Regions from separate parts of the Paenibacillus sp. IHB B 3084 genome, predicted to be linked through region 2. Evidence: riboswitches for the same ligand, from Rfam matches in the RefSeq annotation. Region 2 holds a riboswitch; each other region holds the start of a gene.

Region 1 (4,967 bases), on a different replicon from region 2:
CTACCCGGTATTACGACATCAAGTACATACGAATAGTCCTATACAGACGTCCTAAGCAACTCAATCTGAATTTGACAAAATGGAATTGGAGGAACAACCCACATGAATACAATGAATTTAACTGTACACACCTTGATGCCTTTCCATCACCAATACCAACGTGCCAACGCGGTGAGTATGCAGAAGAAAGAAGACAGCTCGGAGAAGAAGCTCAGCTTTCAGGACATTTTGAATGAGAAAATGGGTAAAAAATAAAGCCGCCGTTTATCCGGTTGCATGATCTCGCTTTACATAAGCTAAAAAGCCGTGGCTTCCTACATCATCTGTAGAGAACCACGGCTTTTGTTATTCATACGTTCATAAGTTTAAGGATTTACTGCCCGGCATCCCGATACTGCTCTGCCTTCTCACGCATCCCGGCGGCTACCGCTTCTTCGGTGTTCAGCCCCTTATCCGCCGCATAGGCGCGAATGTCCTGCGTGATACGCATACTGCAAAACTTGGGACCGCACATCGAGCAAAAGTGTGCTTCCTTGGCTCCCTCTGCTGGCAGCGTCTCATCATGGTAGGACAAGGCCCGCTCAGGGTCGAGCGACAGATTGAACTGGTCGCGCCAGCGGAATTCAAAGCGTGCCTTGGACAAAGCATCGTCCCGCTGCTGCGCCCGTGGATGGCCTTTCGCCAGATCGGCAGCATGTGCCGCAATTTTGTACGTAATAACACCTTCACGAACGTCATCCTTGTTCGGCAGACCCAAATGCTCCTTCGGCGTAACATAGCACAGCATGGACGTCCCGAACCAACCAATCATCGCTGCCCCGATCGCCGAGGTAATATGATCATAGCCAGGTGCAATATCCGTCGTGAGCGGTCCCAGTGTATAAAAGGGAGCTTCCTTGCAAATCTCCATTTGCAGGTCCACATTCTCCTTGATTTTGTGCATCGGGACATGTCCCGGCCCTTCAATCATAACCTGAACATCATGCTTCCAGGCAATTTGCGTTAACTCGCCCAACGTATCCAGCTCAGCAAACTGTGCTTCATCATTCGCATCATAGATACTGCCTGGACGTAGACCGTCTCCGAGGGAAAAGGCCACATCGTAGGCTTTCATAATTTCGCATATTTCTTCAAAATGTGTGTACAAAAAGTTCTCCCGATGGTGCGCAAGACACCAAGCCGCCATGATCGACCCTCCACGGGACACAATTCCCGTCATTCTGCTTGCCGTCAACGGAATATACCGCAGCAGCACGCCCGCATGAATTGTAAAATAGTCCACGCCCTGCTCCGCCTGCTCAATCAGCGTGTCACGATACAGCTCCCATGTTAGCGCCTCTGCTTCGCCGTTCACCTTTTCAAGCGCCTGATACAGCGGTACAGTCCCAATCGGCACAGGGGAGTTACGGATGATCCATTCACGCGTCGTATGGATATTACGGCCTGTGGACAGGTCCATGACCGTATCCGAGCCCCAGCGTACAGCCCAGGTCATTTTCTCCACTTCTTCCTCGATGGAGGACGTAACCGCAGAATTACCAATGTTCGCATTAATCTTCACGTGAAAATGACGACCAATCACCATCGGCTCACTTTCCGGGTGATTGATATTTGAAGGCAAAATAGCTCGTCCTGCCGCCAACTCCTGCCGCACAAACTCAGGCTCCACCCCTTCGCGGATGGCCGCAAATTCCATTTCGGGCGTAATGATCCCTTGCCGCGCATAATGCATTTGCGTTACACTACGCCCTTGCCGCGCACGGAGCGGAAGGTTGGTGACGCCGGGAAATTCAGCCGTCTCCCGTTTGGAGCCGGGCTTCAACCCGTTATCCTCCGGCTTGACGGCGCGCCCCTCGTAAACCTCCACATCACCCCGTTCCAGTGCCCAGGCTCGCCGTAATGGAGGCAACCCCTTACGGATATCGACCTGATAGGCTTCATCGGTCATGGGACCGCTCGTATCGTACACACGCAACGGCTCATGATGCTCCGTGCCCTGCGGCGTATGTGTGGGATGCAGGGCGATTTCACGCTCCGGTACGGCAATGTCCGGCCGCGAGCCTTGAATATATACCTTGCGGCTCCCTGGAAAGGGCTTCACCCCTCCTGTCTGTTCATCCACTGCGTTCCCTACTGTTCCTTCTGTTTCTGTCGGTTTCATTGTCCATTCCTCCCGTTTCGATGAAATGACACACCGATCCGGAACCATCCCCAGGCTGGCTATCTATGCAAAAAAGCCGGTTCCCCAGGGAACCGGCTAATCTAACGAACAGCTATGCAGACGGCTACGCACGCGGAAACATACTCCGATGCATTGCCGTAGACAGCGGCTACGTATACATTTCAATGGCCGATTACTTCCCTACGCTGGTATGATCCAGATCAGGTGCAAAGGGTTCGGAATCTAGTGCAATTCCATCTCAGCCCGGTATTACAGGCTCCCCCAGTAACTGTGATAATTCTATTCGCATGAGGCGGCTATAATTGACAACCCGCCATCCCCATCAGATTACTTCAAATTTACGGCTTTGGCAACCCTTCTCTGGTCCCTTTTTCCAAGATCTCCTGCATCATTCACTTAGATTGCCCCGGTTCCTCTCAATCCTTGCTACGGAAGCATAAGCCCCATTTCTTTTGCCGCCTCAATCAAAATCGGTGCAAAATCATGCAGCGTCTCGGGCGCTAGTCGGCTGACCGGACCAGATACAGATAAGGCCGCAGCGACCTGTCCCTTCCGATTCACGATAGGCGCAGCCACAGCAGCAGCGCCCGGCTCCCGTTCCTCATAGCTGGTCGCGTAGCCCTTCTCACGAATATCCTGCAATTGAGCCTTATAGACCTCCGGGTCTACCGAGGGCGGCCATTCATCCCCGCTTAGAAGGGCTTCCAGCTCCTGCGGCGGCATAAAGGCCGCCAGCACCTTGCTGGAGGCTCCTACAGCCAGCGGCATGCTTGCACCCACTGGCGCAACGCGGCGGATCGCCTGATTGCTCTGCACGGCCTGAATGCGGATACGCATGCTGCCATCGCGCAGGTATAGGCTGACCGTTTCACCCAGACGGTCACGCAATCCTTCCATCGCTGGCTGTAATAGGATCGCCGGCTCGTCGCTTTGCGACAGATGGGTGGACAGCTCCCATATCCGGATGCCGAGCCGGTATTTTTCCGTTGCGGGATTCCGAACGACAAAGCCCCGATCCTCCAGCGTGGTCAGCAGCCGATGAACGGTACTTTTATGTAAACCAATTTTGGAAGCAATCTCTGTTAGACCCAGATCGGAATCTCCGGTAAAACACATCAGTATATCAAGCGCACGCTCCACGGCGCGAACCGTTAATTTACGGTCTTCCATTGTGAACCGCTCCTCTTTGTTCCATATTCGTTTCACACCATGAAACATGGTTACATAAATTATATAGAATAGTCGCGGCTACTGTAAACCAATGTTTTTATGACAGCCATATTACAGAACGAGAACAAACATCGACAAATCTTTGCATCATTTTTACTTTTCCGGTTCAGCCGTTGACTTTGGATAACACGCATCATACGATAATAGGTATCTATACGGACATAAACTATCATTTTCAAGTGGAATTGTACCTAGAATTCTATGAAACGAAGTTCATTTTTATAGAAGGAGGCTCTTACATGATTTCGACATCCCAGCGCAGCTCTCAGCTACAGCATGCTGTCCAGGAGCCGTCCACCCCACTGATCAACCCCCGGCTGCTGCGGATCAAGCATGTTGTCATTGCCTTGCTGCTGTCGGTCGTATTTTTTCTGTTGTTTTGCTTTATTACCCTGCACGCCTATATCGCATGGGTACTGACGAATCCAACCGTCGCGCCACTGTACTCGAACCCGATGCAGGCCAAAGGCATGCCCTACGAGGAAGTCAGCTTCCCCGCCAAGGACGGCAGCCGGGTGGTGCAGGGCTGGTATATCCCGGCAGATCAATCGAAGAAAACGATTATTTTCAGCCACGGTTATGGGGCCAACCGCGAAGAAAGTTGGATTCCGATGTATGATCTGGCGCATTATGCCCACCGTTTGAATTTTAACGTTGTCATGTTCGATTACGGATTCGCATCACAAAATAGCAAAGCCGTCGCAACCGGAGGCAAAGCGGAATCCCAGCAGCTTCTCGGGGCCATCCAGCTTGCGAAGCAACGCGGCTCCTCGGAGATTATCGTATGGGGCTTCTCGATGGGGGCAGGGACCGCCCTTCAGGCGGGCCTGCAAACCAACGATGTGGACGCCATGATTTTGGACAGCACCTTCTTGCTGGAGCCGGATACGCTGTACCATAACATTCATAATCAAATTGATCTGCCTCGCCATCCGTCTCTGGAAATTCTGGAGCTGCTGTTTCCAGTCTTGAACGGTACCAGCCTGCATCAGATTCCATATCAAGAGGTCAAAGCGGAAAACTATCCGTTCCCGATCATGTTCGTGCATGGGACGCAGGATGAAAAAGCTCCTTACCCGATTGCGGAAAAGCTCGCTGCCAATCAAACCAACCCGCTTTCCAGTGTATGGATTGTCAAAAACGGGCTGCATGAGCTTATTTTCAGGGAGCATCCACGTGAGTATTTGCGGCGGGTATCGACGTTTTTAAGCGGTGTACAAGAGTTGGAGGACAAGAAAACTATCGCTAATGCCAGTAAACAAACGACTACGCAGTAATGGTTCTATTTTAGTAGCCATACTCCTTTCAACCTGGAGAAGCCCGTCTGTGGACACTTAACCCGTGCCGCAGCGTGGCTTCTTTTTTGCATCCAACTATGTATCCATTTGCCCCACATTACATATCGCGCCGGAGCCGGGGAGTTTGTAGACATATTCCCGATGAGACGGCGAATATACTGGGTACGTATGCATCCGGGTCAGGTTCTTGGGACCAGCCCGGATAGCCATAGTGGGATACGGGAGGTAAAAATGATGCTGAGTACTTACGGGTCTTT
Region 2 (4,967 bases):
CCTTTCTCCCGTTGTTGGAATTGGAAAAGGAAATGATGCAGATCACTGACAAGATGGGTGAAGCTTCTCCCGAAGAACTGGAAGTGCTGCTGGAAGAGATGGGTGAAATTCAGGAACAACTGGATATGGGGATTTTTACCTCATCGATGTGAAAGTTGAAGAAATGGCGAATGGATTGGGCCTTTCCGCGATAGGACTGGATCGGGATGTTTCCGCACTTAGCGGTGGACAACGGACCAAGGTGCTCCTTGCCAAGCTGCTGCTGGAAAAGCCGAATGTGCTGCTGCTGGATGAGCCTACCAACTATTTGGATGTAGAGCATATTGAATGGCTTACACGTTATCTGAAGGATTATCCATATGCATTTATTCTTATTTCTCATGATACTGAGTTTATGAATCAGGTCGTTAATGTCATCTATCATCTTGAATTTGCCAAAATGACCCGTTATTCAGCCAACTATGAAAAGTTCCTTGAAATGGCGGACCTGAACAAAAGCCAGCATATTGAAGCTTATGAGAAGCAGCAGGATTTTATTAAGAAACAGGAAGATTTCATTCAACGCAATAAGGCTCGCGCCTCTACGTCAGGTCGGGCGAAGAGTCGTGAGAAGCAGCTTGATCGAATCGAGCGCATCGATAAACCGGAAGAAGCGGCTAAGCCAACATTCCAATTTAAAGAAGCACGTGCGAGTGGGAAAACGGTATTTGAGGGTATTGATTTTGAAATTGGCTACACCCATGCCCTGTTGCCTAAAATGTCCATGACGATTGAACGTGGCGATAAAATTGCGATTGTGGGCTACAATGGTGTCGGTAAATCGACATTGCTCAAAACCATTCTGGGAAAAATTCCGCCGATCAGCGGCAAGACCTATCAAGGGGATTTCTTGCAGCCAGCTTATTTTGAGCAAGAAGTACGCGCAGAGAAAGTTACACCGATTGAGGATGTGTGGAATGAATTCCCGCACTTGAACCAGCATGAGGTACGGGCGCATTTGGCGCGTTGCGGTTTGAAAAATGAGCATATCACCCGTCCGCTATCCGCGCTCAGTGGTGGTGAGCAGGCCAAAGTCCGCCTATGCAAATTGCTAATGCGGGAAAGCAATTGGGTGCTTTTCGATGAGCCTACTAATCACTTGGACATCAAAGCGAAGGATGAGCTGAAACGTGCCTTGAAGGAATACAAAGGAACGGTATTGCTCGTATCTCACGAACCGGACTTTTACGAGGATTGGGTAACCAAAACGTGGAATGTGGAAGAATGGTCAAGTAAAGTCAACTAATATCCAGTTCTGTAGCAAGCTTCACAAGAAGCGGGGTTTGCAGGATTAGGAAAATATGCTAAGCTATCTTTAGCTGATACAATAAAATAGTTACACTAGGGGAGCCGCCCATGCGGCTGAGACGGAATAAACGGATTTCGGACCCTTTGCACCTGATCTGGGTTATGCCAGCGTAGGGAAGTGAGCGCCGTACAAACGAGGTAACGAAAATCATTACTTTGTTTGTTCGTGGGACGATATACGTATACGGATATGATGGTCCGTTCGGTTATTGGACGTACGTTAAACCACTTCCTTTGGGAAGTGGTTTTTTTGCGTTTTCGTTCGTGTTCATATGTTCGTATTCATATATCGTACCCCTTCATTTTTTTGCTGGTAAACGTGGCTAGTCCATACCGTATAGCACGATATGAGACTGTAAAGATACAGGGTCAGCTTACAACCATTTAGTCCATTGTGAGGTGAGAATGAGATCGAATTGCACGTAATTACGATGGAAGGCGATTCCAGTGCACATGCACATACTGCCCAAGTGGCTGCTGCTATTCATCCGTATGTTCATTATGTACACGTGCGCTTGAAGCAGAAGGGCGCATCTGAATTGCTTGCTTTAACCCGCAGTATGGTGAATCGAGGAGTTCCTTTACAGCAAATTGCAGTAAATGACCGAGTGGATGTTGCTTTGCTTACCTCCGTTGGAGCTATCCAGCTACCGGCTAACGGATTACCTGTTGAGGATGTCAAAAGTATACTTCCAGAGGGTACGCACTGCGGGGTGTCGGTGCATTCTTTGGAGGAGGCACAGGCTGCCGAACAGGCAGGAGCGGATTATGTATTCTATGGTCATGTGTATGAGACTCACTGCAAGCCGGGGGTCACTCCGCGAGGTATAGTACAGCTTGAGCGCATATGCAGGCTGCTGAGCATCCCTGTAATTGCTCTAGGCGGCATACAACCACGCCATATTCACGAGCTGTATACTGTGGGTGCAAGCGGAATTGCGGTGATGTCTGGCATCTGGGAGGCTGAGTCCCCGTTGCGGCTGCGATGGCGTACAAGCGAATGGCGGATCGGGTAGTGCACAGCCTGTAGTGGTGAAACGAAAGTAGGAGATCGCTGCAAGCAGAATCGTTAGTGGAGAGGAGAGATGGAACATATGCCAGAGATAAAAACAGAGGCACAAGCTATTGGACACGCTGAATGCTTGGTGATTGGTGGAGGTGTCATCGGTAGCTCCATTGCTTATCATGTGGCCAAGGAGGGTCGCAGTACGATATTGGTGGAACGATTCATTCCGGGCGGGGGAGCCTCAGGGGCTGCGGTAGGGATGCTGGCAGCAGAGAGTGAAGAATTCACCGACCCGGAGTTGGCACAGTTCGCCCGCACAAGCCGGGATGCATTTCCCGAGCTGGTTCGTGACCTGGAGCGTTTGTCTGGTGTTTCGGTGGAATTCCGTACAGAAGGATTTGTGACTCCCTTCCGTTCGGAAGCAGAGGGGCAAAAACGCTGGAATGCGGCTATTGCGCGAGAGGGTGATCATCCTGTGTGGTGGGATGCCAGAGAATTGGCCCGCCGAATTCCAGGTTTGGATGGTCAAGTGATCGGGGCTATATACCGATCAAAGGAGACACAGATTTCTCCTGCCCAGCTTTGTCGTGCTTATACGGGGCAGCTGTCGAACTGGGAGCAGCAATATGCTCTGGTACACAGGCGGAGCAACTCGTAGTACAGAATGGGCGAGTTTGTGGCGTACAAACAGACAGTGGTTTTTTTTACTGCGAACAGGTCATTATTGCTGGAGGCTTGGATAGTATGAGACTGCTGGAGCAGGTTGGTTTTGAATATCCGCTTAATCCGGTCAAGGGTGAGGCTGTTGCAGTCTCCTTGAAGGATCATCCATTGGAATATACCATTTACGCCGATGATATTTACCTGGTGCCCAAGCGGAATAACGAGCTTTGGATTGGGGCGACGAGTCTGCCACATCTGTATGACAAAGAGGTCACCATTGGAAGCCTGGAGGGGCTGCTGGCCCGTGCTTCTGCCTGGCTGCCTCGCGTCCATGAAGCTTCTTTTATACGCACTTGGGCAGGCTTGCGTCCGCAGGCAGCGGCGGGGCGTCCTTGTATTGGAGCTGTTCCCGGCGTGGACGGAGTATATACTGCGGTCGGACACTACCGGAACGGTGTGCTGCTGAGCGAAGCTACCGGGCGTGCGATTGCAGCGCTGTTAAAAGGGGCTGGTGTGGCTGAGCTTGGAATAAGCAGCTTTTCTCCTGAACGTATAAAGGAGGCGAGCAAATGAAGCTGACGATTAACGGTCAGAACATGACCTTTTCCAATCGGATCATTCATGTGGATCAACTGCTGAAAGAGCTGGATTTGAAAGTGAAAACTGTAGTGGTGGAGCTGAATCGTCACATATTGACTCGTGAAGATCATGATGAAGCGGTACTGAAGGATGGAGATAGCTTGGAAATTGTACATTTTGTGGGAGGCGGTTAATCATGTTAACGATTGGCAAAGCATCTTTTACGTCAAGGCTGCTATTGGGTACAGGAAAATTCCCCGATCTGGATATTCAATCCAAAGCTGTGGAAGCTGCGGAGACCGAAATATTGACGTTTGCCGTGCGGAGATTAAATTTGGAGGAACGGGATAAGCAACATTTTCTGGATACGCTGGATTTGAGTTGTTATACGTTGCTGCCTAATACGGCAGGAGCGACGACAGCGGATGAGGCAGTGCGTATCGCTCAGCTGGCGAGAGCCTCAGGTCTGTGCGATATGATTAAGGTGGAGGTCATTGGGGATAGCAAGACCTTGCTTCCTGATCCTTTTGAAACGCTCAAGGCCAGCGAAAAACTGCTGGAGGAAGGTTTTATCGTGCTGCCTTACATATCGGATGACGTGATTCTTGCCAAAAGGCTGCAAAAGCTTGGTGTACATGCCGTTATGCCTGGAGCTTCCCCCATTGGTACCGGACGCGGCTTGCTAAACCCGTTCTCATTGGAGCTCATTATTGAACAAGCGGAGGTTCCAGTTATCGTCGATGCCGGTATTCGCTCACCTGGAGATGCAGCAATGGCGATGCAACTGGGGGCAGATGCCGTGCTGTTGAATACAGCTGTCTCAGGAGCTCAGGACCCTGTAAAAATGGCTGAAGCGATGAAGCTGGCTGTTCGCGCGGGCAGATACGGTTTTGAGGCGGGCATGATTCCTGTAAAACGTTATGCCTCGGCAAGCAGCCCGACAGAAGGCTTGGTTCAGGCATGAAGGCGACTGAAAAAACTGGTGTGCAAGTACAACAAAATGATCGTTATTCCAGACAGGAAAGATTCGCCCCTTTCGGGCCGGAAGGACAACGTCATCTGGCTTCATCCCACGTACTGATCATAGGTGCTGGAGCGCTGGGTACCGGGATTGCGGAAACGCTCGTTCGTGGAGGCGTAGGCACTGTGACCATTGCAGACCGGGATTATGTGGAATGGAGTAACTTGCAGCGCCAGCAGCTTTTTCAGGAGAGTGACGCCGCAGAGAGGTGCCCCAAAGCAGTAGCTGCCCAGCGAAGACTAAAGGAAATCAATTCGGAAACGATCATACATGCACATGTACTGGATGTTGGGGTAGAGGAATTGGAAGAGCTGATTCAGGGAGTGGACCTCATTATGGATGCCACCGACA
Region 3 (4,967 bases), on a different replicon from region 2:
TGTGCACTCCTTGATAACAATATGTATTTGTCAAACCAGTTGGTAAGATTACAAAATCCTCCTATTGTAATCCAGCCTTGTCAGCCTAGCATAAGCAATAGACGTTCATTTAAATGTTATCGGAATATTTAAAGGAAATGTTTAGGCTAATAGTACAAGCTCTTTCCCCAAGCCAAGAACTGGACTTGTATACATAAAAAAAGCCGCGCTGAGCGCGGATACTAAAAGATAATTTATGCCTGGTCCAACCTGGTCTAATTAGGTTTTCTCTCCCATCGGAACAATGTACAGTGTTCCATCCTCGCTATACTCCGCATAGGCGATCTCGTCGATATCACCATATCCTTGCTCTCGGACCTTTGCTTTAATCTGCTCTATCGATTTTCTTGCCCCTCATGGATTCGTTCAGCAGCTTTCCTTTATCGATGACCGTAACGGAAAAGAAATCAGGCTGCACACCTATCCCCATATCCTGAGCGGTTGGCGGCTCGTATTCGGGTTTGCGCATGACTGATAGTGAGCCGTTCGTTTCCAACGTGGCGTACCTGACCTCACGAAGAGAAAAAATATTTTGCTGCCGAAGCATGGAAAGTAACTGTGTATACTCAATATCGTATTTTTCTAGCATTTCTTGATTAACCTTGCCTTTATCGATGAGCAGCACAGTCCGGCCCTCCGCCATATATCCAAATCTTACAAAATGGGTCGTTGCCTTCTCAAAAAAGTAGGACAGCGCGCACCACAGTGCCAAAGCAAACAAAAGCTGCCCAATGCTCACCTTATCGTCGTATAGTGTATTCCCCATAATTTCGCTTAAAACCAATGACGTTAAAAAATCGAGCGGTGTTAACTGACTGAGGGTTTTCCGCCCTGTAATAAAAGCAATAATCCACAAACCAAAAAAGCTGATGATCAATTTGACACTAATCGTGACGAATACCTCCATACATACACCTCCCGGCAAGAAGTTATTTCTCCTTACGGGTTATTACACCTGTCCATTTCTATATAAACAGTAGTTCATTTCACCTTCTATCCTCTTGTGTTCAGAATATCCGCTCTAATGCGCGCACCCTACCGTACTGGCGCACATCTTCCGGCGTTACCGCGAACAGCATATTAAGTAGCTCGATCTGAAAGCTTCCTGGTCCTTCCCCACCTTTTCGTTCTGCTGCCATTTCAGCAGCAACGCCATATACGGCAAGTGCTGCCATGCCAGCAGTAAGTCTGTCGTTTTCGACAGCAGCGAAAGCGCCAAGCACCGAAGTTAATAGGCAACCAGCTCCCGTAACTTTGGTAAGCATGCTATGGCCGTTCTCAATGATCCACCCTATACGGCCGTCGGTAATGACGTCTTCTTTGCCGGTGATTGCAACAATTGTATTCAGTTGATGGGCTGCTTTGACTGCAAGTTGTGAAATATTCAAATTGCCTGTTTCTCCAGCATCGACACCTTTAATTTGTATGTCTTCGCCAATGATTTGTGCAATTTCAGCAGCGTTACCGCGAACAATATCCACCTTGACCCGATCCAGAATCCGGAGAGCGGAGGCTGTGCGGAATGGGGTCGCTCCCGCGCCCACGGGATCTAACAGCACAGGTACCCCATGTTCATTAGCCGATAAACCAGCCATAATCATGGACTCTACAAGTTCTTCATTTAACGTACCAATGTTAAGTACAAGCGCCCCCGCAATTCGGGCCATATCTGCGACTTCCTCTTTGGCGTATGCCATAACTGGTGAAGCGCCGAGCGCGAGCAGTCCGTTTGCCGTAAAATTGGTGACGACCACATTGGTTATATTGTGAACGAGCGGATTCGTATCCCGCATATTTTGTAGTAACAAAGCCATTTGATCTAACATAAAAAAACCAACCCTCTTTCTTCAGGAACCTGTGAAAGACTGTTGGCCTATACATATGTATACACTTCTATCCCTACGCTGGCATTATCCAACAGGTTCACACGGTCTACGACGGCTTAGTCGTACTCTCAGCTTGCTTCCACAGGCTCCCGTTATATTTTTTTCTAATGTTACGGGTTCGTCATACAAAAATCAACAGATATTTTGATCATGTAAAAAACGTTTGGAGGTTTGCTTTTGGACCCATCTATTGCTTCTTCCCCGTCTGCTGTTGTAGCCGCTGATGGCTCGGGTGACTATCTTTCTCTAATTGAAGCTTTAGCATCCAATGAAACAAATATTTTAATAAAAAACGGTATTTACAATGTTTCTACTACTATATTGATCCAAAACCACACTACAAAATACAGGGTGAATCCATTGAACAAACGATACTTCGCCAAGCCGATCCTTCAAAGGATTTAATCAAAATAAACGCCGATGATGTTTCGATTACCCGCTTAACCCTGGATACGTTCACTCACTCTGCTCAAGCAGCTCTTGTTGTTGCATCCTCTAACCGTACCCGCATTGAAGGAAATAAGATTTTAGGTGCTGCAAGTATTTTTGCCGTATACTTTGCGGGTCCACAGGTGACGCCAGGTGCAGATACGATTGCAGCAGTAGAAGAAAATCATCTCGATAATGAAAATGTGTTTGAAAATAACACCTTATATTCTGATTTTATAGGGGATGGCCTATCCTTTTCTCTTCAGAAAAATGGTAAGGTGCGCAATAACAATGTATTTGGCTCCATGATCTCTTTTTATATGTGTCGTGATTCCGAAGTATGGGGCAATCTCATTAAGGATTCTCCTCTCTCAGGTATCTCTTATTCATTGCCCGCTTATAACAACCGCATTGAAAGGAACATCATCCTTCGTTCAATCAATTCAGGGATTCGCGTTTCACGTAATTTAGAGCACCCAATTTCATTAGGCAGTCGATACCATGGATTAGAGATTATGTACAATAAGATTTGGGATACCCGCTTTTTTGGCATTGAACTGGATCAGCTTTCTAACCATATTAACGTGATGTTCAACACGATTGATCATCCTGATTTCTCGGGCATCCAGGTTTTGCGATGTTCTAAAATCAATATTTCCAATAATATCATTTCTAATTTTGGAGCCTGGAAAGGTCGTGGTAAAATTCGTGATTGGACGAGTGATTCGAACGGGATTTATCTGGAAACGGATGTTCAACAATCCAGTATTTATTTAAATGAAATCATATCCAAGGGAAATGGGGATTTTGGTATTCGGGTTACGAAAGAAACCTCTCACAATCGAGTGTATTTTAATCGAGTTTTAGGGACTTATGTTCAGCATCCCTTATGGATTGAGGGCAATAATTTCGGGAAATAATATTGTCCTACCCATTCTGAGGTTCAAGTCGGACTACAGCTCCTTAACGACTTTTTACGAGAAGCTGGATCGCTTCCTTAACAAGTTTATCTGTATCTCCACCAGCCTCTTGTTCTTCCGATATACAACGTTGCAGATTCTCTGCCACGATCTGGGCAATCGCTTTATCGGATGCGTTGCGTACGGCGGATAACTGGCTTACTACGTCCTTACAGGATTGTCCTTCATCCATTAAACGAAGCACCCCACGCACCTGACCCTCAATTCTTCTCAGGCGTGTTTTCAGCTCATCACTATAATTGTAATCCATCAGGTATACACTCCTTTTTGATTTAATCATATACATGTATAGGTATATTATAAACCAAAAAAATAATAAGGACATCCTAAATGAATAGATTTACCTTACCCTGCGAAGCATCCCCCAGGTAGGCAGCTACTCCGGCATATTCCAAACCGTCCATCAGCTCTTCCTGTTGTAGTCCTAGCAGATCCATGGTCATGGTGCAGGCCACCAGCTTGATCCCCTGCTCTTGCGCCAGCTCGATAAGCTGCGGAAGGGAAAGCGCATTATGCTTTTTCATGACATGCTTGATCATCTGTGGGCCGAGTCCTGCAAAATTCATTTTGGACAATGCAAGCTTTTGGGGTCCACGCGGCATCATCCAGCCAAATTTGGAGCCTAGAGGTGCGCCGATCAAACTTCCCAATACCGTAAAAACAGTTACGATAACCGGAATTTGACCCGTTGATATTTTGCCAATGACACCGCCAATGGCGGAAATGAACACAATAGCGAATGAGGATGCGATGGTCGTTCGGGTAGGAATCTTGAGCACGGTTAACATAAATACTCCCGCTAATGAAGCAAAGAAGACCTGAAACATGCTAATCGTGGACACTTCTTGTGCTGAAAAATGTGCTATGCCCAAGCCAGCCGGGACAAAAAGTAATAACGGATAATTGATAATGGCTCCGCCGATACCCAGCAAACCGGAAAAGAATGATCCGATCAGACCCAGAAGCACCATGACTCCATACAGGAGAATATCCATCATACCCCCACTTTAGTTGTCATGTACGGCACAGCGGTTAGGTCCCATTTCCATGTCTCGCTGTTCTTCTTCCGCAGGTGTTATTTCTTCCATGTTGGTCTGCCGAATTTCTTGATAGGCGTTAGGGTGTTCTGGTAAGTTAGCAGTTACTCTATTTCTGAATTCAGTCTCACTTTGCAGGTTTAAACCCGGATTCGTCTGGTAAAGCTCTGCTAAGCGTGCGTGAACTTTACCGCCTTCACTCAGCTCCGTGATGCTGCCATCGCGGCTTTCATAGCTTGGAAGTATATTTTCTGATAAAGCCCCATCATAGATTTTTTTATTGACGTTTTTTCAATGCGAGTATTGTATCCGTTATGCCTTTTTCAAAAGGGGTCTTGGGTATAGGGCCTACAACACGCTCGTATTTGCTACCATCCAGCACAACAGGTGTTTGGGTCAGATATAGCATCTCTACGATTTCACGAATCACGGGATCAAATAATCCGATCAGACGAAGTGCGGTTTTTCGCAGTGGAAAGACGGGTTTAGTTTTACCACTTGCTTTTTGTGCAATATGCACAAGCTTTTTGCCGGAAATCACACCCGCCCCCGGTATGTTCCAATTTTGACCGTAAGCTTCTTCCCGGCTAGCTAAT

What was found. A riboswitch is a leader RNA that binds a small molecule or an ion and turns the genes downstream of it on or off. The one in region 2 is predicted to bind thiamine pyrophosphate.
Region 1: it holds a riboswitch for thiamine pyrophosphate, as region 2 does, so the genes downstream of both, thiC (phosphomethylpyrimidine synthase ThiC) here and ASL14_RS26590 (thiamine phosphate synthase) in region 2, are expected to answer to the same signal.
Region 3: it holds a riboswitch for thiamine pyrophosphate, as region 2 does, so the genes downstream of both, thiM (hydroxyethylthiazole kinase) here and ASL14_RS26590 (thiamine phosphate synthase) in region 2, are expected to answer to the same signal.

Annotation. Positions count from the first base shown of each region.
Region 1 covers NZ_CP013203.1:1,779,266-1,784,232, forward strand. The annotation lists gene ASL14_RS27315 (hypothetical protein) at 103-255, shown strand; gene thiC (phosphomethylpyrimidine synthase ThiC) at 374-2,161, opposite strand; TPP riboswitch at 2,343-2,455, opposite strand; gene ASL14_RS08335 (IclR family transcriptional regulator) at 2,609-3,352, opposite strand; gene ASL14_RS08340 (alpha/beta hydrolase) at 3,652-4,689, shown strand; partial or broken gene ASL14_RS08345 (Fe-Mn family superoxide dismutase) at 4,945-4,967, shown strand, end outside.
Region 2 covers NZ_CP013206.1:53,017-57,983, reverse strand. The annotation lists partial or broken gene abc-f (ribosomal protection-like ABC-F family protein) at 1-1,285, shown strand, start outside; TPP riboswitch at 1,373-1,481, shown strand; partial or broken gene ASL14_RS26590 (thiamine phosphate synthase) at 1,779-2,377, shown strand; partial or broken gene thiO (glycine oxidase ThiO) at 2,433-3,589, shown strand; gene thiS (sulfur carrier protein ThiS) at 3,586-3,789, shown strand; gene ASL14_RS26575 (thiazole synthase) at 3,792-4,559, shown strand; gene ASL14_RS26570 (ThiF family adenylyltransferase) at 4,556-4,967, shown strand, end outside.
Region 3 covers NZ_CP013203.1:5,233,830-5,238,796, reverse strand. The annotation lists gene ASL14_RS24515 (DUF421 domain-containing protein) at 365-946, opposite strand; gene thiM (hydroxyethylthiazole kinase) at 1,047-1,865, opposite strand; TPP riboswitch at 1,919-2,028, opposite strand; gene ASL14_RS24505 (hypothetical protein) at 2,103-2,330, shown strand; gene ASL14_RS24500 (right-handed parallel beta-helix repeat-containing protein) at 2,498-3,274, shown strand; gene ASL14_RS24495 (metal-sensitive transcriptional regulator) at 3,318-3,584, opposite strand; partial or broken gene ASL14_RS29690 (DsrE/DsrF/DrsH-like family protein) at 3,661-3,960, opposite strand; partial or broken gene ASL14_RS24480 (SDR family NAD(P)-dependent oxidoreductase) at 4,649-4,967, opposite strand, start outside.